Linked DNA regions of Larkinella insperata. The protein of the gene in region 1 binds, or shares a complex with, the protein of each later gene. Links are inferred from orthologs where the notes say so. Each region holds a gene or a part of one and is shown on either strand. Other genes may lie near its edges.

Region 1 (3,313 bases):
ACCCGGAGGGCTGCTGACGGGTTGGGAAGAGCCCTCCAACGATCCGGATATTACGGTTGCGGCTTACCCGAGTCCATCCCCGAACCGCTTCCTGGTGAAGCTAAAGAGCCGTAAACCCACCACGGCCACGTTTCAGTTGCTGGACAACCAGGGCCGGTTGATTCAGGAAGTGACCACCCGGAAAGCGTCGCAGGAGATTGAAGAGCGAATCGGGCCTGAAAAACTGGCACCGGGTCTGTATCTGATTAGAACGTCGGTGCGGGGGCGGGTGTATACCAGCAAAGTGCTGAAGCAATAAGGCCGCTCAAAAGAGCTGTTTCCAGGTGCCTTTGATGCGGTTGTATTTCAAGGTGCTCGGCAGGGCTTTCCACCAATACCGGTTCATTTCCACCGCAAACGAAGGCTGCATGTAGCAATTGATGGCGCAACCTTCACAGCCCGGCAGCCGGCCCTCCAGCGCCACCAGCTTCTGCACTTCCTCCGAACGGTACAGGTTGTACAAATCGCCCTCGATGGGGAAATCTTTCAACCCGAGGTGGTAACACGGCAACACCAGTTTGTTTTCGGGCGAGATGACGAGCGTGGTGCTGCCTGCCAGGCAAACCGGGTCTTCAACGTGGTTGCCGCCATCGCGCCGGAGCTGAATGAAAGCGTCGTTGAGGTATACGTTTTTCTGTTTGCCCCACCACGTCATTTCCTGTAACGACTTTTCGGTAAATCCGGCCCCGGTTTCCACCTCGTTGTATTCGAAAACCGGGTTCAGGATCAGCACCAAATTGTTGGGCAGGCAGATTTCTTCGTGCAGTTGTTTGATCTGGTGGACGTTGTGCTCGAACACCGTAAACAGAATGTCCGGCCGCTCCCCCAATTGCCGGGCCAGGGCGATGGACTCCATCACTTTATCAAAGCACTTGACACCGCGCGATTGGTCGTGTTCCTCGGCAATCGGCGAATCCAGAGAAAAATGCAGCATGTCAATCAGGCCCCGCAACCGTTCGGCGTATTTCGGATACAAAAGGCCGTTGGTCGTGATAGTGGTAATCAGACCGAGCTTCTTGGCTTCGCGCAGGAATTCGTCCAGTTGGCGGTGCAGCAGCGGTTCGCCCCCCGTGAAATCAACCACCCGAACGCCCAGCCGCTTCAGATCCCGCAGGTTGTCGCGCACGTTTTCCAGCGTCACATACGGCGAAGGACGCTCCCAGATATCACAAAAACTACAGCTCGCGTTGCAGCGATAGGTCACGTAGTAGTTGCACAAGACGGGGTGGGAAACCAGACGCATGGGCTGTTACTGCAACATTTTAAACAAGGTCGTCAGCTTATCTTTCAGGTCCTTCCGATCGACGATAAAGTCCAGAAAACCGTGTTCGAGGACAAACTCGGCGCTCTGAAACCCTTCGGGCAGGTTTTTACCGATGGTTTCGCGAATCACCCGCGGCCCGGCAAACCCGATCAGGGCGCCCGGTTCGGCGATGTTAAAATCGCCCAGCATGGCGAAAGAAGCCGTAACGCCCCCGGTTGTCGGATCGGTCAGCAGGGAAACATACGGTATTTTCTCGTTCGACAGCAGCGCCAGCTTGGCCGAGGTTTTGGCCATTTGCATCAGCGAATAACCGGCTTCCATCATCCGGGCGCCCCCCGACCGTGAAATCATCAGGAACGGGGTCCGGGTTTTCAGTGAATGATCAATAGCCCGTGCAATCTTCTCACCCACCACCGAGCCCATGGAGCCGCCGATGAAATTGAAATCCATACAGGCCACCGTAACATCCTGCTCATTCATTTTGCCGTAAGCCGACCGAACCGCGTCTTTCAGGTTCGTTTTGGCAATGCTGGCTTTCACCCGCTCCGGATACGGCTTCGTATCAACAAACTTCAGCGGGTCGGCCGAAGTCATGTTAGCATCCAATTCGGTAAACGCTCCGTCGTCGAAAAGCAGCGAGAAGTACGCTTCCGAACCAATTTTCTCGTGGTAGTTGCAGTGTACGCAGGTGTAAGCGTTTAGCTTGTGCTCCCGCGTGTGCATTATTTTCTTGCAATTCGGGCATTGGTACCACAAACCGTCCGGCGCTTCGCGCTTCATTTCGGTCGGTGTATTGATCCCTTTTTCTTTACGGATAAACCACGACATAGGGTGTCAGTCTCCAGTTAACAGTTCGTATTCAAGAATTTGCTTACAAAGCAGGGGGCAAAGATAATAAGAAAACAGCAGGCACGGTTATAGTGCAAGATAGTACTTTCGGCGGGCGGGTTCAAATCGCTCGATTGCGTAACGCAGAGCCGTGCGCGGAAACCGTCCGGCATGGTCGTGCAGAAACTCCTCAAGGGCGTCCGAATTCTTTTTTCCGACCTCCCGCAGCATCCAGCCAACGGCTTTGTGCATCAAATCGTGCCGGTGATCCAGCAACCGCTCAGCCAGCTGAAAAGCGTCTTGAAACTGATTTTTGCGGATAAATGCGATCGTCGACACCATCGCGATCCGCTGCGACCACAACTGGTTCTCCCCCACGAGTTCGTACAAAACGCTACGGTCTTTGTCGAGCAAATACGTTCCGACGATTTCCGGACAACTCGTATCAACCAGATCCCAGTTGTTAACAAACGATTTATTCCGGAGATAATAATCAAAAATAAGTTTGCGGTTTGCCTCCCCGGAGCGCCGGGCCTGGTTGGTCCAGATAATCAAGCCCGTCAGACGGCACTCATGAAACGGGTCGCGGACGAGCTTTTCGGTTTCGTCGAGCGGCAGCAGCCGGTATTTTTGAGCAACAACGCGCTGGGGCGGCACGGAAATACCCAGAAATTGATCCCCTTCACCGTATTGCCCCGGCCCCGTTTTGAAAAACCGTTTAAAAAAGCTGGCTTTTTCGGGATTGCCCAGCGCCAGTAACTCAGCTTTAACGTCTTCGTAAGTCATCGCAGTACTCGAACTAAAACTAGAATGGGTTGTTATTGGAGCAACCGAACCACCTCGGATGAACGAACTTTAAGCGGATGAATACAAACCCTACCGAACCGATAAGCGAAAGTCCCATCATCATCATTGTCGGCACAAACCGCAAAAATTCCATGTCGCGCCACATCGCCGATTATTACCACGGAATTTTCGAACAACTGGGCGTCTCGAGTCAAGTTCTCGATCTGAGCGGCCTTCCCCCCGATTTTGTGACGACGGCTTTGTACGAAAATACGGGAAAAAATCCTGAATTCAACCGGTACAAAGAGGTAGTGGAGCGGGCCAAAAAGATGGTGTTTATCGTTCCGGAATACAACAACTCCTACCCGGGCGTGCTGAAGGCGTTTATCGACGGCA
Region 2 (3,216 bases), 4.4 Mb from region 1 along the record:
GAAGTTTAAGCTGGCCGATGGCGTGGATGTTACGTTTATTCCGGCCGGGCACTTACTCGGTGCGGCCCACCTTGTCATCAACGTCTACGAAAACGGCGAGAAGAAAAGCATCGGTTTTTCGGGCGATATTGGCCGTCGGAACTACCCGCTGCTGGCCGATCCCGAACCCTTGCCGCCGGTTGATTACCTGATTTGCGAGTCGACTTACGGCAACCGGTTGCACATCGATACCCAAACTCCGGAGTCGGTGCTGGCCGACGTAATTAAGCGGACGTGTATCGACATTCCGGGCCGTTTGATTATTCCTTCTTTTTCGGTGGGCCGCACGCAGGCGCTGCTCTACACGCTTAACCGGTTGTATACGGAACAGGGATTCGAGAACATTAAAGTTTTCTCCGACAGTCCGCTGGCGCTGGAAAGCACGAAGGTCTACCAGAAAAATCTGCGGCTCCTGAACCGGGAAGCCAAGGACTATTACGACGAAAACGAGTCGTTGTTCGACTTCGCCAATTTTGAATACCTGGAAAGTTCAAAGGCCAGCCGGGAGGTTTCCAATTACAACCAACCCTGTATCATCATCTCGTCGTCGGGGATGGTTCAGGGTGGACGGGTCGAACAGCACGTCGCGGCCAACATCAGCAATCCGTACTGCACCATTCTGATCATCGGCTATTGCGCGGAGGGGACGCTGGGCTGGCGGCTGCTGAACGGCCAGCCGACGATCTCGATCAAAGACAAGGAAGAACCCGTCCTGGCAAAAGTGGAGCGCACCGACGTGTTCAGCGGCCACGGCGACCGCGACGACCTGGTTCGTTTTGTGAAACACCAGTCGCCCGACAGGCTCAAAAAAATCTTTCTGGTCCACGGAGACTACACAAGTATGGTGGCTTTTCAGCAGACCCTACAGGAGGAAGGATTTAATCAGGTAGAACTCCCGGCCAAGGGGCAAGAGTACGAGTTATAACATTGGAAGGTTGCTGATCCGGATTTTCCGCTAACTTTGCCAACTGAAAAAAAGTTACCAGTCGTCGGTTTCCGCTTACCCCTGTGTGTTGGAGGTAAGTGGGGCTGCCAGTAAAACATTGGTAACCCAACCCATTTTTGGATGAGGACGTATTTGGATTTTGAAAAACCCATCGCTGATTTAGAAGTACGACTGGTCGAAATGAAAAAACTGGCCGAAACCAGTAACGTAGATGTCACTGGAGCTGTAGCGTCGCTGGAAATCAGCATCGAAAAACTTCGTAAGGAGATTTTTGACAACCTTACCCGCTGGCAGCGCGTACAGCTTTCCCGCCATCCAGACCGGCCTTACACGCTTGACTATATCGCGTTGATGAGCGAGCAGTTCGTTGAACTCCACGGCGACCGCACCGTTCGGGATGACCCGGCTATGGTGGGCGGTTTTGTGGAGATCGACGGCCAGACGGTCATGCTGATCGGTCAGCAGAAAGGACGAAACACCAAGCAACGCCAGCACCGGAATTTTGGAATGCCCAATCCGGAAGGCTACCGCAAGGCGCTGCGGCTGATGAAACTGGCCGAGAAATTCAACAAGCCCATCGTCACGATGATCGACACGCCGGGCGCCTTTCCGGGTCTGGAAGCCGAAGAGCGCGGTCAGGGCGAAGCCATTGCCCGCAACTTGAAGGAGATGTTTATGCTCCAGGTGCCGGTTATTTGTATTGTCATCGGAGAAGGCGCGTCGGGCGGGGCTCTCGGAATTGCCATTGGCGACCGCGTGCTGATGCTCGAAAACACTTGGTATTCGGTGATTTCGCCCGAAAACTGTTCGACCATTCTCTGGCGGAGCTGGGATTACAAGGAACAGGCCGCGGAAGCCATGAAAGTAACGGCTCGCGACATGGAGAAAAACAAGCTCGTGGACGGTATCATCGAGGAACCGCAGGGCGGGGCCCATACCGATCACCCGGAAATGGCCCGGCGGATTAAACAGACCATCATCGATACCCTGGCTGAGTTAAATAAATTGACGCCCGAAGAACGCATCGATCAGCGGATCGAGAAATTCTGTGCAATGGGAGTGGTACTTGAATAATTGAACCATCAATGGCAGGTGTTTTAAAACCCGGTATTAAAAACATCATTTTTGACCTCGGCGACGTCATCATCCCGATTGATCTGCGGGGGCCTATCCGAAATTTTGCCGTGCTTTCTGGCCTGAGTGAAGACGAAGTGGAAGCGCTCTGGCGCGAACACGGTCTGACGCTGCAGTACGAAACGGGGCTGATTGACGACGACGGTTTTCGGCAGCACGTTCGGCAGTTATTGAAAAATGATTCCTGGGCCGACGAGGTGATTGATACCGCCTGGAACACCGTCCTGCTCGATTTGCCTGTTGAACGGGTCCAGCGCATTCGGGAGCTTAGGGGCCAATACCGGCTGTTTCTGCTGAGCAACACCAGCGCTATTCACATTGCCAAGGTCAATAAAATATTTTCCGAAATGGGGCAGCCACCGCTCGAAGACCTGTTCGAGCGGGTGTATTATTCGTACGAGGTGAGGCTGGCCAAACCGTCGCCGGAGATTTACCAGTACGTGCTGAATACGTCGGGGCTGCAAGCGGAAGAGACCCTTTTTCTAGACGACAATCCGCATAACATCCGGGCGGCTGCCGAGTTAGGTATTCAGGCGGTGCAGGTACAACCGCCCCTGACGATTCTTGATTATCTTCGCGATGAATCCACAAACGAGGACGTACCTCATTCAAGCTAGCCTTTTCGTCCTTACGCTGTTTTCGACGACCGCGGCTGGTGCGGAATGGATTTACGGTCGTTTTTTTCTGGACCCGGAACACGGTATCGGCTGGCCCGAATTCTGGGACGGGTTGCATTATTCCATCCCGTTTCTGGCAATTCTGACGGTGCACGAATTCGGGCATTTTTTTACGGCCCGCTACCATCACGTCCGGGTCACGTTGCCCTACTACATTCCGCTCTGGTTTGGCATCGGGCAAACGCTCGGTACCTTGGGGGCTTTCATCCGGATTCAGGATTTCATTAACAGCCGTAAAAAGTTTTTCGACATCGGGATTGCCGGTCCGCTGGCGGGATTTGTGCTGGCGCTGGTGGTGCTCTGGTACGGTTTTACGCACCTGCCGCCCCCGGAGTTTATCTTTACGATCCACCCCGAATACCAGCAATATGGTTTGGCGTTTGGTGAGCACGTTTACAAAAACCTGCCGCCCGATAGCGT

What was found.
Region 2: the proteins of accD (region 1) and OQ371_RS24645 are in contact, whole or in part, in a solved structure (PDB 8UXZ), measured with the Escherichia coli proteins. The link is inferred for Larkinella insperata from one-to-one orthologs.

The regions. Positions count from the first base shown.
Region 1 is NZ_CP110973.1:1,753,938-1,757,250, forward strand. The notes cover bases 211-3,198. They hold accD (acetyl-CoA carboxylase, carboxyltransferase subunit beta), read right to left. Parts: upstream 2,132-3,198; coding sequence 1,289-2,131; downstream 211-1,288. Other genes in these bases: OQ371_RS07095 (T9SS type A sorting domain-containing protein), read left to right, coding at 211-298; OQ371_RS07100 (radical SAM protein), read right to left, coding at 305-1,282; OQ371_RS07110 (DNA alkylation repair protein), read right to left, coding at 2,219-2,917; OQ371_RS07115 (NADPH-dependent FMN reductase), read left to right, coding at 2,995-3,198. Outside these bases: more of OQ371_RS07095, read left to right, coding at 1-210; more of OQ371_RS07115, read left to right, coding at 3,199-3,313.
Region 2 is NZ_CP110973.1:6,110,177-6,113,392, reverse strand. The notes cover bases 192-3,082. They hold OQ371_RS24645 (acetyl-CoA carboxylase carboxyltransferase subunit alpha), read left to right. Parts: upstream 192-1,105; coding sequence 1,106-2,059; downstream 2,060-3,082. Other genes in these bases: OQ371_RS24635 (site-2 protease family protein), read left to right, coding at 2,699-3,082; OQ371_RS24640 (HAD family hydrolase), read left to right, coding at 2,071-2,736; OQ371_RS24650 (MBL fold metallo-hydrolase RNA specificity domain-containing protein), read left to right, coding at 192-964. In the rest of the region: more of OQ371_RS24650, read left to right, coding at 1-191; more of OQ371_RS24635, read left to right, coding at 3,083-3,216. UniProt on the Escherichia coli protein: Component of the acetyl coenzyme A carboxylase (ACC) complex. First, biotin carboxylase catalyzes the carboxylation of biotin on its carrier protein (BCCP) and then the CO(2) group is transferred by the carboxyltransferase to acetyl-CoA to form malonyl-CoA.